Regions from separate parts of the Bacillus sp. AFS031507 genome, predicted to be linked through region 2. Evidence: riboswitches for the same ligand, from Rfam matches in the RefSeq annotation. Region 2 holds a riboswitch; each other region holds the start of a gene.
What was found. Region 2 has a riboswitch for S-adenosylmethionine ahead of mmuP (S-methylmethionine permease). Riboswitches for the same ligand answer to the same signal wherever they lie in the genome.
Positions count from the first base shown of each region.

Region 1: another riboswitch for S-adenosylmethionine. It lies ahead of COE25_RS00810 (sugar ABC transporter substrate-binding protein); the one in region 2 lies ahead of mmuP (S-methylmethionine permease).
Region 3: another riboswitch for S-adenosylmethionine. It lies ahead of COE25_RS02595 (methionine biosynthesis PLP-dependent protein); the one in region 2 lies ahead of mmuP (S-methylmethionine permease).

Region 1 is NZ_NUOW01000001.1:163,997-172,222, forward strand. Features, by position in the region: gene COE25_RS00805 (sugar ABC transporter ATP-binding protein) at 1-999, opposite strand, end outside; gene COE25_RS00810 (sugar ABC transporter substrate-binding protein) at 1,069-2,184, opposite strand; SAM riboswitch class I at 2,314-2,421, opposite strand; partial or broken gene COE25_RS00815 (MFS transporter) at 2,693-3,870, shown strand; gene yfkAB (radical SAM/CxCxxxxC motif protein YfkAB) at 3,941-5,059, opposite strand; gene COE25_RS00825 (formate/nitrite transporter family protein) at 5,276-6,076, shown strand; gene recQ (DNA helicase RecQ) at 6,230-8,226, opposite strand, start outside.
Region 2 is NZ_NUOW01000028.1:47,316-55,541, reverse strand. Features, by position in the region: gene COE25_RS23570 (biotin transporter BioY) at 1-178, opposite strand, end outside; gene mmuM (homocysteine S-methyltransferase) at 689-1,636, opposite strand; gene mmuP (S-methylmethionine permease) at 1,611-3,020, opposite strand; SAM riboswitch class I at 3,103-3,207, opposite strand; gene COE25_RS23555 (response regulator transcription factor) at 3,471-4,163, shown strand; gene COE25_RS23550 (sensor histidine kinase) at 4,160-5,164, shown strand; gene COE25_RS23545 (ABC transporter ATP-binding protein) at 5,264-6,025, shown strand; gene COE25_RS23540 (ABC transporter permease) at 6,015-7,955, shown strand; gene rlmH (23S rRNA (pseudouridine(1915)-N(3))-methyltransferase RlmH) at 8,056-8,226, opposite strand, start outside.
Region 3 is NZ_NUOW01000002.1:142,406-150,631, forward strand. Features, by position in the region: gene COE25_RS02560 (O-antigen ligase family protein) at 1-784, opposite strand, end outside; gene COE25_RS02565 (oligosaccharide flippase family protein) at 786-2,243, opposite strand; gene COE25_RS02570 (CpsD/CapB family tyrosine-protein kinase) at 2,301-2,945, opposite strand; gene COE25_RS02575 (YveK family protein) at 2,938-3,681, opposite strand; gene COE25_RS02580 (glycoside hydrolase family protein) at 3,844-4,839, opposite strand; gene COE25_RS02585 (NAD-dependent epimerase/dehydratase family protein) at 5,004-5,990, opposite strand; gene COE25_RS02590 (helix-turn-helix domain-containing protein) at 6,027-6,365, opposite strand; SAM riboswitch class I at 6,575-6,691, shown strand; gene COE25_RS02595 (methionine biosynthesis PLP-dependent protein) at 6,785-7,897, shown strand; gene metC (cystathionine beta-lyase) at 7,897-8,226, shown strand, end outside.

The sequences.
Region 1 (8,226 bases), on a different contig from region 2:
TCCCTTCTTAACCGCATGATAGGGGCTCTTTAATTTTAATTTATTGCCATGAAGAAAGATGTCTCCCCCAGTTAATTTCTCAGAGCCAAATAACGCCTTACACAATTCTGTTTTTCCAGCACCCACAAGTCCAGCAATTCCAAGGATTTCCCCTGATTTAACATGAATATGTAAATCTTTAATTTTCTCTCTATCTGAAAGTCCTCTTACCTCAAGGACCGTGTTTCCAATGGACGTATTCTTCACTGGGAACTGTTCTTCTAATTTTTGTCCCAGCATATGCTCCACCACTTTGTTGATGGTCGTATCAGTAACTCGCTCTTTTGCAACAAATTCACCGTTTCTCATTACGGTCACTTCATCGCAGACTTCAAAAATTTCTGGCAAGCGATGGGAAATAAAGATAACTCCTACATTTTGCTTTTTTAAATCACGGATGATCCGGAATAATTCCGTCGTTTCAGTATGACTCAATGGTGCAGTCGGCTCGTCTAAAATAAGAAACTTACACTGATTTGAAACAGCCCTAGCGATTAAGATCATTTGTTTTTCCGCTAACGTTAACTCACTTACCAGCTTCTTCGTCGGAAGCTTAATGTTCATACCCGCTAATATTTGCCCCGCCTTTTGATGAAGGTCCTTCCATTTCATCCATTGCTTTTTCCCCATGTTATGGACTGTATCATGGAGCATAATATTTTCTGCGACAGTTAAATATGGAATGAGAGCCGTATCTACTTCTTGATAAACGATTTGTATTCCTGTGTCCTGGGCATTTTTCGGAGAACGAATCTTCAACTTTTTTCCATCTAACCTTATTTCACCGGTATAGTGGTCATAAGCACCCGCGAGAACCTTCATTAACGTTGATTTCCCTGCCCCATTTGCCCCAATCAAAGCTTGTATTTCTCCCGTTTCCATCGAAAAGTCAACCTGATTCAATGCCTTCACACCAGGAAACTCTATTGAGATGTTTTTCATCTCCAATGTTGATCTCATCAAAATCATCCCCCGTAAGCAAACACTCTCTTCATCTATTGAAAAAGAGAGTGTCTAGTTGTATACCGACTATTCTTTATAATGCTTCTTTAACGTTTTTATCCACTCTTCCTCAAATGCAGTCGATTGACCCCAGCCTGGGATAATTTTTGCCAGATTAACCATGTTCACAGGCTCTTTTGCTTTGAGAAGATTTTCTTGTGAAACAAGGGAAGCATCTAAATCAAAGGTCTGTGGTGTTTCTTCACCCGCAAGCTTTTTCGCAAGTATTCTCATATCAACAGCACCGATAAGTTTCGGATCGACAGCTGCTGTGTATTTCCAAGCACTGCCTTTTCTTTGAATTTCTTGCAGATCCGCATTGGAAACATCGATTCCATAAATCTTTACTTCTTCACGTCCCGCTTCTTTCAAAGCTCGTGCTGCACCGATTGCAAAAGCATCCCAAGTAGCAAATATGGCATCGAGTTTGCCCTTTGGATATTTATTTAACATGGCTGCAACTGCGTTTTGTGTTTGTACACTTGTATCTGCCGCTGCCACACCAAAGCGTTCCACTTCTTTAATTTCAGGATTTTTTGAAAGGACATCTTGATAAACCTTATTACGTCTAACCATTGCAGGGAAACCGTCGACCCATAGGTAGGCAATATTTGCTTTTCCGTTTGTATTCTTTACGAGTTGATCAAGGGCCAAAGTTGCTAAGGCTTCATCATCCTGTGAAGTAAGCGTTACTCCATCAACCTTCGCAATATTTGGATTCGAGTCAAATGTAACTACACTTTTTCCTTTTTCAACTATCTTTTTTACATCATTAACAGTCGCATCATCGTCACCATGAGAAATGATAAATCCATCATAATCCTGGTCTAATGACTGATTAATAGCATCATGGAACTTAGCTGTGTCACCATTTGCGGAAAACACGTCCACTTGAAAACCTAAGGCTTCTCCCTCTTCTTTTGCACCTGCTAAGAACTGGGCAGTATGATCGTCACCGCCAATTTTTCGGATAACCTTGATTTTTAACGGATCACCACTTGTAAACTTTTCAGATACACCTTCAAGTGAAACCTTTTTATGAGCGCTTGCTTGTTTTGTTTCTCCCTCAGAAGCACAGCCTGTGAGTAAGAGTGTTGCTGCTAATGCTGATACGAGTGTACTTTTAAAGATATTTCTTTTCATGATTAAAGCTCCCCCTTTTAGATTCTTATCAATACTCCATTACTCCGATTGGAAAGGTTTGTTTTTATATAAAAATAAAAAACCTCTCCAGAAAAGAGAGGTTTCATCACAAATTAAGGGACTACTCCTCTCTTATCTTTCAAAACAATAAATTGTTTTGCAGGATTTAGCACCAATTCCAAACGGAACGGTTGCTGGGCGTCATCGGGCCAGTCCCTCTGCCACTCTTGATAAGAGAACGTATTATTCATTTAAAGTAATAAATTAGATTTTAGTCTCCCATTAACAAGTTGTCAATAGTGTTTTGAATATTTGTAATACAGTTATTATTCCCAATCCGCCAAAACCTTTGAATAGTAGTAAACGTAATTTCCAATTTTATATATAAGGGATATCCCTTTAAAAATTATCAGAAATTTCGGTATGATAATATTTAGTTAATCGAAATACATTTCAGAAAGAAGTGTTATTTAAAGTGTATCAGGAGAGAAGTGCAAAGCGTAATTTAATGATCATGTGGTTTGCGAACTTCTTTGTAGCAGGAAGTATGACAATGGTTATGCCGTTTATTTCATTGTACATTGAGACGTTTGGTAACTTCACGGAAAAATATGTTCAGCATTGGTCGGGAATCACCTTTGGGATCACATTTGTTTCTGCCTTCCTCCTCTCACCAATTTGGGGTAGAATTGGCGACCGTTATGGGAGAAAAAGAATCCTTATCATTTCCGGATTAGGGATGGGCTTATCTATTTTTCTAATGGGCTATGTCCATTCTGTCTGGCAACTACTGTTACTGCGCTTTTTCATGGGCTTCTTTTCGGGCTTTATTCCGATGTCACAGGCTTTTATCTCAACGCAAACACCGAAGGAGATTGCGGGACGTGTTCTTGGTACCAAACAGGTAGTATTACAGGTTCATTGTTAGGACCGATACTGGGTGGTGTTTTAGCTGATTCTCTTGGCTATTCCACTACCTTTAAATGGACGTCCATTTCGATTTTCATCTCTGTCCTGTTAGTGATTGCCACAAAGGAATTCTTGATACCTATTTCTAAGGGTGCAAAAACACATTACTCAAGCAAAGAAGTTTTTAAACATATTATTCGTAACCCTGTGTTATTAACAGTCCTACTAATTTCAGCCCTAGTTCAGATCGCTCACTTTAGCATTCAACCAATTTTATCCTTATTTGTTAGTGATCTGCATGGCACAACTAATGTTGCCATTTATTCAGGGATTGCTTTTTCCGCTGCGGGACTGGGGAATTTGTTAATGTCGAGAAATTGGGGGAAAATCGCTGATAAGTATGGGTATATCAAAATATTAGTTATTCTTCTTTTTCTAGCGGGGATTGTCTACTTGCCTGGGGCAGCGGTTTCTAGCCTTTGGCAACTGGTTATCATCCGCTTTGCACTGGGTGTTACGATTGGCGGAATTATTCCTGTACGGATTGCATATATCCGTCAAGAGGCACCGATTGCGATGCAAGGCGAAGTATTAGGCTATAATACCAGCTTGCGCTTCCTTGGGAATATTGTCGGCCCGATGCTGGGTGGATTCATATCTGGTTACTACGGTTTTTCTGCCGTTTTTATCAGTACAAGTTCATTATTAATTATTAGCGGATTTATTTTATTTGTTTCAATGCATCGTCACCCAAAGCTTGTAAAACACTCGATTTAATTACTTTAAGATTGGGCAAGGAATAAGTAAAAAAGCACTTTAAATTTAATGCATTTAAAGTGCTTTGGCTTTATTTCTTAATTCTGTTTTCTCGCTTGGTAAAGTCCATTTCCTGATAATAACTGTTCTTAACTAATATATTGGGTCCAAGGCATTTAACCGCCGGGCAATGACAGCTTAATTCCTTTGCTAAGGCAGACGACTGCCAGGTATCATATGCATGTAACAGATTTGTTGTCAGAATATTTCCAAGTGGCGGTGTATCACCGAAATCAGTAACAATAATATCTCCGTTAAAAATATTTACATTCAATCGCGAACGTCCATCAGGGTCATTTCTGACGGTGACATTTTTACTTTTATATAAACGTTGTAAAAGAGCTAAATCCTCTTGATTATCGCTGCATGCATAAAATGGGAGCGTGCCAAACAGCATCCACACATTTTCATCTCTGACATCTAGTAAGTGATGGATTGCTTCTCTTATTTCATTAAGTGATAAGCTTTCGAGATTGCTAGCAAAATCACTTGGGTACATTGGATGTATTTCATGGCGCTGGCATAGCATTTCATCAACAATTTGGCGGTGAATTTTTTCTAAATACGGTAGTGTCCGCTTGTTTAGCATCGTTTCCGCCGATACCATCACCCCTGCTCTTACCAGTCCACGACTATTTTCTATCATTCTATTAAAATATTTTTCCCGTTGTTCATATTCAGGCTTCCGTTCCATTCTGGCAAAGCCACCCTCGACAAAATCATCGACGGTCCCCCAGTTATGCGAAATATGTAAAACATCTAAGTAAGGCACGATTAATCCATAACGATCTTGATCTAGGGTTAAATTGGAATTAATCTGCGTCCGTACACCACGCTCATGGGCATATTTTAAAATCGGTACAACATAATTTTTTACCGAGGATAAGGATAACATCGGTTCTCCTCCGGTAATGCTTATCGAACGTAATGTTGGAATTTCCTCTAATCTTTTTAATAGCAAATCAAGAGGAATCGCCTGTGGATCCTTTGTTTGGAGTGTATAGCCTACCGCACAATGCTCACAGCGCATATTACAAAGTGTTGTTGTGGTGAACTCGATATTGGTTAACTGAGGCTTTCCATATTGCTCGATATCTAAATAGGCTTCCCATGGATCATACGAAGGGGTAATTTTTTTCAATGTCGACATAATGACTCCTTAAAATCAGTCTTCAAAAAACTCCTCTATTATAACTGAATTACGGATGTTATTGCTATTTTTAACTATTACAAAAGTTTATGTTTTATAAAATGTTATTATACTAAGCTTGTTTAATGAAAAATTTACCCAATAATACATAACTAAGCCCTTTTCGATTAAAAATAAACGGATAATATCTATTCGTGAATGGTGGTTATGACAAACATGGAAATGCAGCCATTAGGTGAAGCCGAGAAACTCGCCCTAAAAAAGATGAAAATTTTCCGGAAAAGCATCCTCCGTTATATTTTACGGGCGGCGCTTGCTAGTATGTTTATCGGCTTTGGCGTCATTGTAGCGTTTAAAACGGGGAATTTCTTTTATGTTAAAGATAACCCGTTTGCCTATCCGATGGCGGCACTTACCTTCGGATCTGCTATCATTTTAATCGCTTATGGCGGTGGCGATTTATTTACCGGAAATACGTTTTATTACACTTATGCAGCGCTGCGTAAGAAAATGACCTGGACAGAGGTTTTGAAGTTATGGGTTTGCAGTTATGCTGGAAATATTCTCGGGGCGGCGGTCTTTGCCTTTATTATTTTTACAACAGGGCTTTATGAAAGTTCAGAGGTTAACGGCTTTTTACTCCATGTTGTCGAGATCAAAATGCAGGTTCCAACAACCGAGCTATTTTTCCGAGCGATTCTATGTAATTGGCTCGTCTGTATGGCCTTTTTTCTTCCGATGGGTCTAAAAGGCGATGGACCGAAGATGTTTGCGATGATGTTGTTTGTTTTTTGTTTCTTTATTTCCGGATATGAACATAGTATCGCTAACATGTGTACGTTTGCCATTGCCTTAGTTTTAAACCATCCAGGGACGATTTCATGGGGTGGAGTGATTCACAATCTAGTGCCTGTAACGATTGGCAACATGATTGGCGGCGCTGTTTTCATGGCGATGATGTACTATTATGCTAATAAGCCATTTTTAGATGAATATGATAAAGAACAGGGCAGCTAAGTTTACATGCTGCCCTGTTCTTTTATTAGGTGATATCGACAAATTCCCGGGGAAATATCAACAAGATAACAGGGATATCGACAACAATTAAGAATATTCTAAAAATATTGATAATTGTATTATTTCATTGATGAATGCCTTCTTTTTGCCAATCTATTTCTTTTTGCTAATAAAATAAACATAGGCTTTGATCATAAAATAGCTTACTTCCTCGGGAAGCAATTCCTTTATTGGTTTGAGGCGCTCCCGTCCAGCTTCTGCCAAGGCTTTTTCTAGAAGCGGCATGTAATCATCCGGAATATGTTTTGAAAAATCAACTTCTAACCCTTGTTGCGCACATTGAAGTAAGTGGGTTTCCACCGTGCTAACTGCTAAATTCCGCTGCTCGGCAATTTCCGCAATCGAAATATTCCCCTGATGTAATTTTAATGTCTCCAAATGAGAATCGGTTACCCCAGCTTTTTTAGCGGGCTTCTTTGGAGCTTTCTCTAAAGGTACCAACTCACTTTGATAGTCTACATTAGTTTCACAGAAGGTACGGATGGCTTGAATAAATTCTAGGCCATATTTTTTAAGTTTCAGTTCTCCCACTCCACTAACTTGTAAAAATTCTTCCGTAGACTTCGGCAGCTTTGCACACATATCCTTTAAGGCAGCATCAGAAAAAATGACAAATGGAGGTACTTTTTCTGATTCGGCAATCTGCTTCCGCACTTCTCTTAACACTTCAAACAATGGATCATCTTTGGCCACTTGTTTCACCTGTACAGTTTCACGGCGATGGACCTGTTCTTTACCTAACAGAATATCTTTTCCTTTTGGTGAAACGAATAGGGTTGGAAATTGCCCTTGCTCGATCGCGATCAATTCTTGTGATATCAAGAATTCAATAAAGTCGCTGACATCCTTCGAACTCCTATCCTTCATGATTCCATAGGTTGGAAGTCTGTCAAAACCCATTTCTGTTACTTTTTTATTTTTCGATCCTGTTAACACTTGGGCTGTGATCGTTTTACCAAAGCGCTGCCCCATCCGAATGACGCAGGACATCACCATTTGGGCTTCCTTCGTTACATCGATGCTTGTCCTCGTATCCAAGCAGTTGCCGCATCTGCCGCAAGGCTCTGTTTCGGTTTCACCAAAATATTTTAAGATAAATTCCTGCAGACAGTTTTCGGTATGGCAATAATCGACCATTTGCTGGAGTTTAGCTAATTCTTGTGTGATGCGGCTCCGATCACTGGATTGATCAATTAAAAAACGCTGAATTTGCACATCCTGTGAGGAATGAAGCATGATACATTCACTCTTCAAACCATCCCTGCCCGCACGGCCCGCTTCCTGATAATAACTTTCCATATTTTTGGGCTGCTGATAATGTACCACATAACGGATATTAGATTTATCTATTCCCATTCCGAAAGCAGAGGTGGCGACCATCACAGTCGCTTTATCTTCTAAGAATCGTTCCTGCTCACGATTTCGCTCCACATCGCCCATCCCCGCATGATAGCGGGCCGCTTTAATATTCGCTTTCAGTAATTTCTCATAAATTTGGTCGACATTCTTTCTTGTTGCTGCATAGATAATGCCTGCTTCTTTATCATTCTTTTTCAAATAGTCTTTAATAAACTTGTCCCGATCCTGGCCCTTGATAACCGTAAAGGATAGATTTTCCCGCTCGAATCCGGTAATAATCGTATTCTCTTCATCAATGTTTAATAAATCGCAAATATCCTCACGTACTTTTGGTGTGGCTGTAGCAGTAAGGGCTAATACAATTGGCCTTTGCGGCAGGCTATTAATTAGTTGTTGAATATGGCGATAGCTTGGCCGAAAATCATGTCCCCATTGCGAAATACAGTGGGCCTCATCCACGGCTACTAATGGAATGTCCATGCTGTAAAGATCTTCAAGAAATTCACGTGATTCCAAACGCTCAGGCGCTATGTACAGAAGCTTATATTTTCCTTCGGCCGCTTCTATCATTCGCCTATTTGCCTCGCCAAAACTTAACGAACTATTGATAAATGTTGCCGGAATACCGACTTGAATGAGGGCATCAACCTGGTCCTTCATTAAAGAAATCAGTGGGGAAATGACAATCGTGGTACCGGGAAGGACAAGTGCAGGAATTTGATAACAGATGG
Region 2 (8,226 bases):
AGATCGTTTGGCTCATCGCCCCTAATCTTGCTCCCAATACCCCTCCCGCAAGAAGGACACCTAGAGTTTGTAATGTAATGGGAACTGGTGTAAAAGAAAGCATAATAGGCGGAACTACTCCTAGAGCACCCATGACAGCGGCAAACACTGCTACAAAGGTAATTTCTTTAATTTTCATTCTTATCTCTCCTAATAATCAATATGTACTATTTACAACTATGATAATAATGATTCTCAAATTAAATGTCAACCTAGTTTTAAATCTGGTTAACATTTAAAACGTTATTATTCAAAATAGTATGGATTTGTTATTGATAGTAATTTTACAAGGAAGGTAATTCAGTATTCATGCAAAAAATCATACAAGATAACATACAAACTTATAGTGATTCACTAATTAGTTTTCTTCTAATCTCTAAGTTTTTTCTTGAAATTACAGTATAGCGAGACTTTTGAATGTGCTGCTTACGTTGAATAAAGCATAAAAAAATGGCTTGGTAAGCATACCAAGCCATGAGTTCATCCTATTGGTAAACCTCACTTACTTATCAGGTTGTAACGTCTGAGTTACTTCCATAAAATACATTTGTTAATTGCCAAAAAAAATCGATAGAATTTTCCGGTTTCTTTATTATTAGAAATAAACCTCATTTACCTATGATGCGGTTCTCCGTATCGATCTAAATAATTAAGAAGTTCGCCACTTTTTTGAAATCTCTTCAATATGATGAGGTGCTGTTCTGCAGCATCCTCCTATTAGTCGTGCCCCTGCAAGGTACCATTCTTCAGATTTAAAGTCGAGCCCATTACATAATTCTTGACCATGCCATGTTTTAGTTTCTGGATTATAGGTTTCACCAGAGTTCGGATAAACAATAATCGTTTTTTGGGTGTTTGTTCGCAACTCGTTGATAGCTTCCGTCACGATTGTCACTGGTGCACAATTGAGACCAATGGCAACAATTTGTTCGTTGTCATCAAACACTCTCGCACACTCTGCCAGCGGCGTACTGTCACTTATCGCTTTCTCATTTTTCAAAGAAAAGGATAGCCAGGCATATGTATCTGGAAATTCCTTCAACAATGAAGCTAATACCTTCGCTTCCTGCAGGGAAGGAATCGTTTCAAATGCTAATAGATCAGCACCTGCTTCAATCAACGCTGACATTCTTGTGCGATGAAAGTCTATTAATGTTTCATCTGTAACACCGTAGTTTCCCACATACTCTGAACCATCGGCTAGGTAAGCCCCATAAGGTCCAACGGATGCGGCAACCAATGGCTTAGGTCTATTGGGTTGTGAATTTTCCTGCCAAAAATCATCTCTTGCTTTTCTCGCAAGTAACACCGTTTTCTTAATTAGTTCTAAAGCTTCTTTCTCTTGGATACCACGCTTGGAAAAGCCGTCAATGGTTGCTTGATAGCTTGACGTTATGGCACAGTCCGCTCCAGCACGGAAATAGTCAGAATGAACCTCATAAATCAATTCTGGATTTTCTAGTAATACGCGTGCAGACCAGAGGGGATCGTCCAAATTACACCCATGCGACTCAAGCTCTGTGGCTAACGCTCCGTCCAGTAGCATAATGGAATGTTCGGATAAAATAGCCTTAATAGGGTTGTTTTTGTTGGACATAACCTACTCCTCTTTTCTTTAAACTTTGGGTTAAATAATAACTTGCATAGCAAAACAATATAAATGGAATGCCACAATATAAGGCAATTCGTTGTGTAGGGTCAAATGCGATTCCAATACATGAAGCAAGACAAAGGATAAAGGAAGCGATAGGTATCAAAGGATAGAATGGTGTACGATAAACCAAGTCCTTTACGGAATTTCCATCTTTAATATATTGTCTGCGAAATAAAAACTGTGAAGCACTAATACTCATCCAAACTACCACCACAGCTAGGCCCGAAATAGATACAAGTACGATATACACTGTATCTGGTGCAATAATACTTGAGAACAAAGCTAAACCACCGCCAAACATGCTAAAAATGACTGCATATATTGGAACACCTTGTTTTGTTAATTTTGTAAAAATGGGTGATATCGTATTCTTATCTGCTAGTGACCAAAGCATTCTTGAAGAGGCATAAAGACCTGAGTTTGCAGCAGATAGAATGGCTGTTAATATGACAAAGTTCATAATATCCGCTGCATATGGTACGCCAATTTGTTCAAGAACGGCAACAAAGGGGCTCTCTAATACTCCTGCATCTGAAGTAGGCAATAATGCAGATAATACAACAATCGTTCCTACAAAAAAGATAATCAATCTCCACAATGTTGTACGAATGGCCTTTGGTATCGTTTTTTCCGGATTTGCTGTTTCCCCCGCTGCAATTCCTATTAATTCCGTTCCTGAAAAGGCAAAGTTAACCGCAAGCATTGTCATGACAATCGCAAAAGCACCATTAGGAAATAAACCTGCACTTGTAAAATTAGAGAAGTACGGTGCCGATTGGGAATGAGTCATCGGAACAAAACCTACCATTGCCGCTGCTCCTACAACAATAAACAGAACAATCGCTATTACCTTTATAGACGCAAACCAGAATTCAGATTCAGCAAAAAACTTAACCGTCAGTATATTTAAGACAAAAACCAAAATAGCAAACAGCAAACTCCAAATCCAGACATTAATGGATGGAAACCATCGCTGCATTAATAATCCTGCAGCCGTAAATTCAGAACCTAAAGCAACAGTCCAGGTTAGCCAGTACAACCAAGCAACTGTATACCCAGTCCCTGGTCCAATATATTTAGTCGCATAACTGTGAAAGGCACCAGTTTCAGGCATATGTACGGAAAGCTCTCCTAAACATAGCATGACGAGATAAACCACTAGTGCACCAATCAGATAGGAGAGAATGGTCCCAAACGGGCCAGCTTGTTGGATTGTGTAACCCGAACTTAAGAATAATCCTGTTCCAATCACCCCGCCGAGCGATAGCATAACTAAATGCCGTGTTTGCATTTTTCTTTGAAATTTTTGCTGGCTTTTCTTCTCCATCATAGTCTCCTTTTTCCTACATCCAGAAAAACAAAAAACGCACTCAGATAAATGAGTACGTTACTGACAAATAATAACGTGGCTCTTATCTATCAAGGCATCACACCCGATGGAATTAGCACAGTGTCTTATTAGACCTGCTGCTGAGGTTTCATAGGGCCAGTCCCTCCACCTCTCTGGATAAGAAATATTTTTTTAAACTTTATCAATCTATTAAATAATTGTCAATATATTTCTGAGTTTTTTAAATTTTAAAACCTTATAAGCAAAAATATTATAATTATGCTTATCTAATATAAATTCAAGTAAAAATTTCGCCGTTACTTATGATACGGTTCACCGTATGTATCTAAATGAGAACAATTTACGATTAAATTCCTCCACCCTGGCACACAGAAAATTTTTACTATACAATTTAATTAAGGAAAAGTAAAAAGTGTGGTGATTACCTTGTTTAAGTTATTGTTAATAGAAGATGATAAAACATTGTTTAATGAAATCAAAGAAAGGTTGGCTGGGTGGTCTTACGATGTTTACGGTATTGATGATTTTAGTAAAGTAATTCAAGAATTTACAATTATCAAACCTGAATTAGTCATTATTGATATTCAATTACCAAAATTTGATGGTTTCCATTGGTGTCGAATGATTCGATCCAATTCGAACGTTCCTATTCTATTTTTATCTTCACGTGATCATCCTACCGATATGGTTATGTCTATGCAACTGGGAGCGGACGACTTTATTCAAAAGCCCTTCCATTTTGATGTTCTCATTGCAAAAATACAGGCTATTCTTCGCCGAGTATATAATTACAATAATAAACCAATCTTACTTAAAACATGGTATGGTGCAACAGTCGATTATGAGAAAAATACTGTCACAAATGACTCAGGTTCGGTAGAGCTAACAAAGAACGAAATTTTTATCTTAAAACTGCTTATTGAACAAAGAAATAAGATCGTTAGTCGAGAAGAGTTGATAAAAAGCTTATGGGATGATGAGCGCTTTGTGAGTGATAATACCTTAACTGTCAATGTTAATCGTTTACGAAAAAAACTGGATGAGCTTGGTTTAGGACAATTTATTGAAACAAAAGTTGGTCAAGGTTATATCGCTAAAGAAGAGGCTGGTTTTAGATGATTCAAAAATATTTAATTGAAAGGCGCAGCTGGATTATTCTCTTTTTATTTCTACAATTTCTAATCATCGTTGTCTCTTATTTTGATCCAACAATACCGTTAATGTCTATCGTCTATATTGTTTTTATATCAATGATTATTTTCATCATCTTTTTAATCATCCGCTACAATAAGGAAACAAACTTTTACAAAAGTGTAGAGACTTGGGAAAATAATCTTGATTTAACGAGTATCTCAAATGCAGAGAGTCCTTTTGAAGTAATTATCGAGAATAGTGTTACGAACCAGACTGAATGGTTGAAACAGATTGCTTCCCATAATTTGATGTCCTTAGAGCAGGAGAAAGATGAATTATTATCTTGGATTCATGAAGTAAAAACACCGTTAACAGCTATGAGATTAATGATTGATCGACTAGACAATGGAACAATGAAATCGAATTTAATTTATGAATGGTTAAGAATTCATCTACTACTTGACCAGCAGCTTCATCAGAAACGTATACCATTTATAGAAAATGATTTATATATAGAGGTTACAGATATAAAAGTCTTAATAACTAAGGAAATTAAAGATTTACAATCTTGGTGTATTCAAAAAGGAATTGGCTTTGATTTACATACCGAGGTTAAAGAAGTCCTTAGCGATGCCAAATGGCTAGCGTTTATCATCAGACAACTTTTAACAAACTCCATAAAATATAGCGAGGCATCCGATATCATCATTAAAACTTACCCAAAAAATGAACAAACCATCCTTGAGGTAGAGGACTTTGGACGCGGCATTGACCCAAAGGATCTGCCGCGCATATTTGATAAGGGCTTTACATCAACTGCAAAACATCAAGATAATGCGGCAACAGGCATGGGATTATATTTAGCAAAAAAAGCAGCAAAGCCATTATTAATCAAGATAGACGTACATTCAAAACTAGGAGTTGGAACCACTTTTACTTTAATCTTTCCGAAAAGAAATCAATTCCTTCATATTTCAGGCATGTGACAAAATTGTCACATGCTTTTATTTTTTGTATCGTCAATCGAAGGAAATGAAGTACAAAGCCTTTTATAATAAAACTATCAAATCAAGGGGTGTGTGGAAATGAACATTTTAGAAGCAACAAAAATTCATAAAAGCTATGGGAATAAATTTAACAAACAAGAAGTACTGAAGGGTCTAGATGTTAGCATTAAAAAAGGGGAATTTGTGAGTATCATGGGTGCCTCGGGTTCAGGGAAAACAACCTTACTTAATATTCTTTCCTCAATTGATAAAGTTAGTAGCGGGACAATTTATATCGAAGGAAAAGAAATGACAGCTATGAAAGAAAAGCAATTAGCAGAATTCCGAAAAAATCATTTAGGTTTTATTTTTCAAGAATATAACTTATTAGATACCCTAACAGTCAAAGAAAATATTCTATTACCATTATCGATTACAAAAACGTCCAAGAGAGAAGCAGATGAGAAATTTAATACATTGGCTAAAGAGCTCGGCATTAATGATCTAAAAGATAAATATCCAAATGAAGTTTCCGGTGGTCAAAAACAACGTACATCTGCAGCTCGAGCCTTTATTCATGAACCAAGCATTATTTTCGCTGACGAACCAACTGGGGCACTTGATTCAAAATCAGCTTCCGATTTGTTAAACAAACTAAGCGATTTAAATCAAAAACGAAATGCCACTATACTAATGGTCACTCATGATGCAGTCGCAGCCAGCTATTGCAACCGGGTCATATTTATTAAGGATGGTCAAATTTATACTCAATTAACGAAGGGTGAAGAATCGAGACAGGATTTCTTTCATGACATCATGAAAACACAAGGTGTATTGGGCGGGGTGCAAAATGAGCATTAATCATCTCATCCTACAAAATTTGAAAAAGAATGTAAAAAATTATTATCTCTATGTTTTTGCCCTAGTTTTTACAGTGGCACTGTATTTTGCCTTTGTCACACTGCAATTTGATCCTGCAATGAATGCAACAAAAGGTTCAATTAAAGGGGCAGCTGCAATCAAGACAGCATCCGTCTTACTCGTTGCGATTGTCTCCATTTTTCTTTTATACGCCAATAACATTTTTATTAAACGACGCAGTAAAGAAATTGGTTTATTTCAGTTAATAGGAATGACAAAAAGCAGAATCTTTCGCATTCTTACACTTGAAAATTTTATTCTATATTTCGGTTCCTTATTTATTGGAATCTTTATCGGGTTTTCGATTTCAAAATTAATCATGATGATCTTATTTAAAATTACCGGTGTTGAGGACGTCGCCACATTAAGATTTTCAACAGAAGCATTGATTCAAACTGTTGTTGTTTTTACTATAATCTATTTTTTTATCATGTTGATAAATTTTTTATTTATTAAAAGACAAAGTATCTTATCTCTATTTAGAGTTCTTTCATCGACTGAAGAAAAAGTAAAAAAAGTGTCCATTTTTGAAATGATCTACGGAATTATAGGCATCTTATTGATCCTTTTAGGCTATTATATTTCATCTAAATTATTTGGTGGCGACTTTACAACAATGACTGAACTATTCTTAGCCATGGTCTTCATTTTAGCCTCCGTTATTATCGGGACTTATCTTTTTTACAAAGGATCTGTTCGATTTATCTTTTATGTTATACGAAAAAAGAAAGATGGTTATTTAACTATTAATGAAGTATTGTCTCTTTCATCCATCATGTTTCGGATGAAATCAAATGCTTTATTATTAACCATTATTACGACTGTATCTGCACTTGCTATCGGCTTGTTATCCTTAAGCTATATTTCACACTACTCAGCAGAAAGATTAACCCAAAATAATGTAGTAGCTGACTTTTCAATTACAAATAAACAAGATGCTGAAAATTTCAAAGAAGCATTAGAAGTAAATGAAATTAAGTATAACGAAAAAATGATTGATGTCATTCAGGTAAATGCAAACATAGAAAAAATAGCTGAATCAAAATTAGAGGATATGAATTCTGATCCAAGGAATATGACTATTCCGGTCATCAGTGACAAGGACGCCAATAGTGTTAATTTATCTGCAGGGGAAACCCTTTTTACAGGTTATAATGATTTACTACAAAAATTTATGCCACTAAAAAGTTCAGGTCAAATAGAATTAAAAGGGAAAAATGAAGTGATACCTCAAAAATATTTAGGCTTAAGGAAGGAATACATCGTATCATACTATTTTACAAGCGGTGGATTACCCCTAGCAATTGTGGACGAAACTATTTTTGAGCGATTAAAAAAAGATATTAACCTAGAAATTCAAAAAGAATCGACTCTTTATATTGGAATTGTTTTGCAAGATGAAGGTAATTTGGAAGAAGCGAATGATCTTTTTCAAAATATGACTTTTAATGGTAAAAATCATTCACGTCTAGAAATGAGCAATGATCAGCAAAGAAACATGGGACTTATCATGTTTATCGTTGGCTTTTTAGGATTAACCTTTTTAGTTACATCTGGTTGTATTTTATACTTTAAACAAATGGATGAGAGCGAAGAAGAAAAACCAAATTATACGATATTAAGAAAGCTTGGATTCACACAAGGGGATTTGTTAAGAGGCATTCAAGCAAAGCAAATCTTTAATTTCGGTATCCCTTTAGTCATTGGCTTAGCCCATAGTTATTTTGCAGTAAAATCTGGTTGGTTCATGTTTGGTACTGAATTATGGACACCGATGATTATGGTCATGTTATTATATACCGCATTATACTCCATTTTCGGTATACTATCCGTACTCTATTACAAAAAAGTAATAAAAGAAGCACTTTAATAATAGAAAATGATAAAGCTCCAGTCTAATATGGCTGGAGCCAAATTTATAATAATCTCATAATCTTTAAGCTTTTACATTCAGCTGTTAAAAATCTCATTTACTTATGGTACGGTTCACCCCGATTAATCCGAAACGCTCTATATATCTGCTCAACGAGTATGAGCCTCATCAATTGGTGGGGGAAGGTCATCCGCGAAAAAGAAAGCCGCTCATTGGATCTTTTTATCACTTCGTCACTCAAGCCCAATGACCCGCCGATCACAAAGGC
Region 3 (8,226 bases), on a different contig from region 2:
TCCCATATATATCGAATTTCAAATGAACGATTGCAATATACAAACTAACCGATAAAGCAGCTACGATACCAACTAGCAATTTTAATCGTTTTAATGGATTATCATTCAAAATATAAATAAAGAAGATAAAAGCCATTATTAAAAGCCCGCCTCTTGAAAAAGTCAATAAATTCGTAATAATACAAAGGGTTAAACCAATTTTGTTTTTTAAAGAATTAGAATTGCATAAGTAATAACAAAAAAATAGAGTATTATACAGAACAAAAAAGTTAGGATCCTGTACCAACCCGATTAATCGGGGGTAATCCCGATCTAACATGACTCCGAATTCATATATTCTGTCGCCCTCGAAAATAAAGCCCACACTTTTTAATCCGATAAAATAGAGGACTAGGCTAGCTAAATTAAAAAAAAGTCCTACATCTGAAATCGCCCTTTCGACCACCAAATTTTTTGATCTTGCAATAATGGATTTAATAATAAAATAACAAGAAATATATAGAACTATCCCTATGAAAATTCTAATACTGGAGGCTGGATATAATGAAAATGCTCCAGTAAAGCTATACATCAAATAAAATAACAACATCGCTACTTCAAACAAGTGAAGCCTATAGAAGTAAAATGAGCCGATATGGATGAATAAATATAAAATAGAGAAGACCAAATACGGTTTTATGGCAAACCCAACATAAATATAGTAATTTGCAAGAGTTACCAGTAAAAAGAGAAAGAAGATTGTGAAGCTATATTTTTGAGAACTTGGAGCTATATTATCGTCCATCTTATACCCCCTGGGATTTCTTGGTCTTCCATTTATAACCTATTCCACGTACTTTAATAAACTCATAAATTATATTCTTAAATTCTTTATCTATAAAAAGTACTAAGGTTAATAGAAGGAAGTTAAATACAACAGCTAAAAATGGATGGGAATCTAGAAAAAATTCAATACCACCTAAACAAATGATAAAAAATGATAAGTATGGATATATTGCCTTTTTGGCAATAATCCAACGATTGGGATTGTAAATCCAAAATCCTAATAGGGCAATTCCTTCAATCATTACACCTGCGAATGCTGCTCCAGTTACACCAAATAACCTGCTTAAAAACAAGTAAAGAAAGACTCCTGAAATTACTGCAATCGATTGAACAATGGTACGAAGAGACTGTAATCCCTTTGTCGTTAAACCGTCTGCTAATGCAATATTAATTGCCTGTAAGGTAAGCATTAAGGATAAAATTTTCAGTGGAAATGATGCATGAATCCACTTATCACCAAACAGTAAATCTATTACAACATTTGACATATAGTAAAAAGGAATTGTCATCGCCATTCCTACTAATGTCATGATCTTGATAAGCGTTATGTTGTATCTTAAGTGATCGTCTAATAGATTATTATTAAAGGCTCTGAATAGTACTGGGTAATAAGCTCCCGCAATAATAAATGGAATTTGCTGTAATGCCTGGGGAATTCGATAAGCTACTGCAAATAATGCAACTTCTTCTAGAGTTATGGTCTTTTCAAGCACTAGGGGTCCTAAATGCGGAAGCATTACAAAAAGCAATCCACCTAAAGTAAATGACCCTAGATTTTGTAAAAGTCCTTTATGGAATTTACCTTTCAATCGAATGTTAACATTTCGACTTACTAGATAGACCCCAAACACACCTCCGGCAAAATAAGACAGACCATATAAAGTGGTAATAATCAATGGCTTAAGGCTAAAGTGAATCCCTACTGTTAGGGTCAGAACTAAACAAACAGAAGAAATAATTCGTATCATCCCGTTATACTGCATTTTCTCAATCATTTGAAAAAACGTTGTACCGATACTTTGTAGGGCAATTCCTAAAACCATCGGAATAATTAAATAATACGCTGTTTGTATTAACTCTTTATTCCCTGAGTTTGAAATATGAATTACGACAAATCCACAGATAAATGTTGCTACAAGTAAAACCATTCTCATTTTCACATATGAAGAGATTAGGATGGATAGATCCATATCCTTTTTAGATCCTTCTCTTAAGACAATGGTACTTAGTCCAGCATCTGTAAAATATCCCATAATCATTGCAAATGCTAACACAACACTAAACATCCCATAATCATACGACTTTAAATAATTGGCTAAAATGATTAGTGCCGTAGCATTTAATACACTAGATAGTGCTGTACTATAAAACAGATGAGTAATATTTTTTGCAATAGAATTTTTCTTTAATTTCTCCATAAAAATAGCCACCTTATATTAACAAACACCTGATTAAAGAAGTTTTCCCCCTAGTAATTATCCTGTTTGATAAATAACTCCTACAATTCTATTGTTTTTTCTATCCAAGTAATCTTTTGTTAGAAGTACATCTTCTTTCTTCGTTTTATTTTCTGTTAGCACTAAAATAACACCATCACATTGATTTGCTAGAATATGAGAATCTGATGCTATTAAAAAAGGTGGGGCATCAATGATTACCACATCAAACTCCGACACACAGTTTCTAACAAATTCCTTTACTTTACTTGCTATCCATATTTCTGATGGATTTAAAGGAATAGGACCAGTTGGTAAAACGAATAGTCCTGGGACAAACGTTTCTTTGATATAAAGTTGGATGTTTTCTTCATCCAAAATCACATTTGTTAATCCATTCTCATTTTTTATCTGAAACAAACTGTTTAATGAAGGTTTCCGTAAATTGGCATCAACAAGTAGTACCTTTTTACCTTGCTCAACAAAAGCAATTGCTAATTTAGAAGAGATAATAGATTTTTGTTCCTCATTACGTGGCGATGTTACCATTAATAATACCGAATCACTAATAGATACTTGATCTATATTCGTACGAATCATTCGGATTTGTTCAGTACTGATTAAATCTTCATTAAGCTGAAGCCTTTGCATTATTTTTTTTGTTTCATCCCTTTTCTTATACACTGATTTGCCCCCTCTTATTATCATTTAAGACGGCTGACTGTTGCTTCCTTTTGTTTTTATTCATAAATTTTCTTTTGCTATTTTTTAAATTTATTTGTCCTAATACTGGTAAACCTACAATACCTTCAATCTCTTTTACATCTTTAATCGAATCGTCCCAATACTCTCTAAACATTGCAAGGCCAACACCAAGGAAAATTCCAATCATTGCACCAATTGCGACGTTTAAAGACAAACTTCCAACGATCTTAATCGATGGATCTCCATCTGTATCACTTAATAGCTTTATATCCTTAACATTAAACAGCTCATACATTTTATTGACCGATGTTTTAGCTATGGTATGTGCAAGCTTCTTAGTACTTTCCAAATCATGATCCCTTACTACTACATTGATAATTTGTGAATTTCTATTATTTTGTACAACTATCTTTTTCTCTAATTCGTCATCATTTATATTAAGCTCTTTTTTAACAGAATTTAGCACGATTGGACTCTTTATGAAATCAATTGTTGAAGCAAGCAGCATACTAAGTTCTTGTGTATCACTATAATTACCTTCTTCCTTTGTAAGTTTGCCAATTAGGATATTTTCAGTAGCTTCATAGGTTGGCTTTAATAAAAATAGGGATAAACCAACAGTCAAAAGAGATACACATATTACTGTAAGAATGATGGTTACTATTCTCTTTCTAATAATGCGAAGGAACTTTTTTAGATCTATTCTTTCGTCCATGGTGACCTCCAAAAACTAATATATTTATTACTCAGTTTTTACCATATGAATCAATCATGAGAGAACTGAAACATCTCGCTCCATCGTTAGCAATACATTCATCCCTCTAATTACTCTTTATAACGAACACAAAGGTGCAAATTAACAAAAAAGTGTTGGATTCTACTTTGAATTCAGCGCGTCTTCTTCTGGAGTAGAATAATAATTATGTACTCCTTTATCCTTAATATAGTTTGACCCTATATTCGTATATAAACTATTTCTCATAGACTCTTTTGAAAATTCTATTATTGGATTATTGCCCTTTACTATATGAGCGTCCCATATTAAACCTTCAAATTTATTATCAGAGCCACTTACTGTTATTACTTCTTTAGTATATTTAGAGACTTGAATTTGAAGTCCACTAAAATCATTACCAGAACTTTCATTTGGAACACTCATCGAGCTATTAATATCAATACAGCTTATACAGTCATCCAAGGTTAGATTAATAAATCGATTGCCGTTAATAAAGCTATATTTATTACTATCTTTCGGTTTTTCAGCTTCCAATTTAACACCGGTATGAAATCCTGCAATTCTAATATCAGTAAAATTAACAAAACAAATGAATTGACCTGGGCCACCTGCATAAAGATGAAGACCTGTACCCCTATGTGAGCCGCTGGTGTTTAAGAGTGTAACATTTTTGATTTGAGTTCTATCCCATGACCAAAATTTATGAATACCGTCTAAGTAAATAACATCTGAATCAAAGTTAGCATCTATTATTTCAAGAACTCCATTTGATATTGACGCATTTTTTTTCACATTAATTGCTTGAAAGTTCCCTTCTATTCTTAACCTAGTATTTTGACCAAATTCCAATTCAACACCCTCTTTTAAAACTAATCCTTTCTTTAGAATATAACTCTTATTTCCAAGTAACTTTACTTTTCCAATTTTTGTTTCATGGCTGTAATTTATTGCTTCTTGAATGGATCGTGAATCGTCTTTCAAATCATCACCGATAGCTCCAAATTCATCCACATTCACATATTCGTTTTGGCCAGTGCCAGTCCTTGTAGCGACTTGATGCTCATTTTTAAATAAAAAAAGAAGGCCAACAATAAGAAAAATGGCTGAAATATATATAGTTGTACTCCTTCTAATCATAATTATCTCCTTACAATCCCTTAAGTTATTCTTTATATAATCAATTATAGTTCACTATAATGAACAAATCAACAATATCATCCCATAAATAGGTAATTATGCTTGTGAACAACATTTTCCAATAACATCTTACAAAATTGGCTTGTGCAACAATAACTAAATTTTCAAGATGTTGTATGAATGTTCTGATTTTCGTAATTCATTTTGATTTTAACCGACTGTTGTTGTCCTTTTTTACTCCGATTATTTTTAAACCAATCATAAGTTTTTTCTAACCCAGCCTGAAAATTATGAAGTGGTTCCCAATCCAGGTCCTGTTTAATCTTTGTATTTTCCAACCTAGAAAATTTGATATCACCTTGCTTTGGCTCTTTATAGATTACTTCTTTTATATCTTCCAAATTTCCGAGAGTATAAATAAAATCGTTCACACTTGTCTCTGTATTAGTTGATAAATTATAAACCCCTTTGAGATCATATTCGACGCCGCGATAAATGGCATAGGCAACATCTTCTACATATATAAAGTCCCTAGTTTGCTCTCCGTCCCCAAAAACCTGCAGGGGCTCTTGTTCTAAAACATTGTTAATAAAAATGGAAATGACTCCACCTTCACCGACTGTTCCTTGCTTAGGACCAAAGACATTTGAAAAGCGGTAACAAAGTGTATCAACACCAAACATTTCAGTCCACTTTTTGCAATATAGTTCCCCTACCCATTTATTGATTCCGTATAGTGATAGAGGATCACATAAAGCATCTTCTTTCAATGAAATATCATCATTAAGACCATAAACGGCTGCTGAAGAAGCAAATACTACTTTTTTCACTCCATATTTGTGTGATAATTGAAGTATATTTGTCAATCCTAGGATGTTTGATTGAGAATCTAGGTATGGGTTCACCATTGATGTTCCGACATTTACTTGTGCTGCCAGATGAATAACTACATCAAATCGATTAGATTGGAATACCCCCTCACACATTTGGTCTTCTACGTTTAATTGATAAAATTTATGATTGAACTTCACATTATCCTTATTTCCTGTAGAAAGGTTATCAATAATGTAGACTTCATCACCTTCCTTAAAAAATCTTTCAGCAACAAAGGAACCTATAAAGCCATAACCACCAGTTACAAGGACCCTCATATTTTCACCTCTATATATTTTGTCTAATTGTTATAACTATTTTTTGCCTTTTTGTAGGGCGTTTCTTAACTCAATTAAGTCTTTCTCATTTATCAATCCAGATTCTAGTGCAATATTTATAAAAATCTTCCAATTTTTTACATTCCCTTTACCATTATCATTTGTATCAGATTTTGCGGTATCTTGGCTTAAAAGTGTTTGTATGTCTACATCTAGTACTTTGGCTATTTTCCCCAAAATTTCAATTGAAGGGTTACTCTGGATATTCCTTTCGATTTGACTTAAGTAAGATTTTGAGATAGATGTTTTCTCAGCTAATTGAGATAAGGTAAGGTTTTTTTCTTTCCTTAATTTTTGAATTATATTTCCTAACATAATGTGCCTCCTAAAATAAATTTTCACTCCTCTCTTAAATATCATTATAGTAAACAATTAGTTCTCTGTAAAGAACGATAATAATCACTTTATACTTTTGGTAAGTGCTTTATTACGAACAATACTTAACCATTAACTCATTTTTAATAAAATAAATTGACACCACCGCTAAGTTGTAGTAAATTTTATAAATAATCTAAATATTAATTTTCTTATCAAGAGAGGTTGAGGGAATGGCCCGAAGACACCTCAGCAACCATCAATGGCTACACTCATTGAAAAGGTGCTAAGTCCTGCAAATTAGTCGTTAATTTGCAAGATAAGAAGAATGACTTTTTGGTCGTACTTACAAAAGCCTTCTTCTTATAAAAAGAAGGCTTTTTTTATTTATTATATTTACTACACAAGGAGTGGTCATCATGTACAAAATTGAAACGAAACTTGCCCAAATAGGAAACCGCAGTGAGACAACAACTGGAACCGTTAACCCACCTGTATACTTTTCAACAGCCTTTCGTCATGAAGGTATCGGGCAATCCACTGGGTTCGACTATACCCGCACAGGAAACCCAACGCGTCAGCTCCTAGAAAAAACAATTGCTGATTTAGAGTGCGGGGATCAAGGATTTGCCTGCAGCTCTGGTATGGCAGCAATCTTAACGATTCTTTCTTTATTCCAATCTGGAGATGAATGGCTGGTCAGTGAGGATTTATATGGCGGTACCTACCGTTTATTAGAAAAAGGCTATCAAAAATGGGGCTTGAAGAGTCAATATGTTAATACCTGTTGTCCGGAAGAGATTGAAAAAAAAATTACGCCGCAAACAAAGGCCATCTTCCTTGAGACACCAACCAATCCACTTATGCAGGAATCAGATATTGCCGCTGTTTCAAAAATTGCCAAGGAACATGGACTTTTGTTAATTGTGGACAACACTTTCTATACCCCACTTTTACAACAGCCGATTACCCTTGGAGCTGATATTGTTATCCACAGCGCGACGAAATACCTAGGCGGTCATAATGATGTTCTAGCCGGGCTTATTGTCGCTAAAGGAAAAGAGCTTTGTGAAGCATTGGCTTTCCATCATAATGGTGCCGGGGCTGTTCTGAGCCCATTCGATTCCTGGTTATTAATGCGCGGTATGAAAACATTATCACTTCGAATGGAAAGACATGAAAAAAATGCTAAGAATATCGTCGAATTTCTTTCCCAGCATGATGCTGTCACAGATGTCCTCTATCCGGGACGGGGCGGAATGGTTTCCTTTAGAATCAAGGATGAAGCTTGGGTTAATCCATTTCTACAAGGCTTAAATCTAATCAGCTTCGCGGAAAGTTTAGGTGGAACGGAAAGCTTTATCACTTATCCAGCAACGCAAACCCATGCGGATATTCCAGAAGAAATCCGAATTCAATCCGGTGTCTGCAATCGTTTATTGCGTTTCTCCGTTGGACTTGAGGATTCACAAGACATAATTGAAGATTTGGAAAAAGCTTTTGCCCATGTTCAAGAAGGAGTGATTGCATAATGGCACACGAAGAATACACATTTGAAACCAGGCTCCTTCATAATAAGCACAAAATTGATCCTACAACAGGAGCGGTTAGTGTACCCATACAGCATGCATCCACTTTTCACCAATCTGATTTCGATCAGTTTGGCAAGTACGATTATGGCCGCAGTTTAAATCCGACAAGGGAAGCACTAGAAGATGTCATTGCTGAACTTGAAGGCGGGTTAAAAGGCTTTGCCTTCTCATCTGGTATGGCCGCCATTTCGACGGCATTTCTCCTGTTATCTGCAGGTGATCATATTGTCATTACGGAAGATGTTTACGGCGGTACATTTCGGATGGTC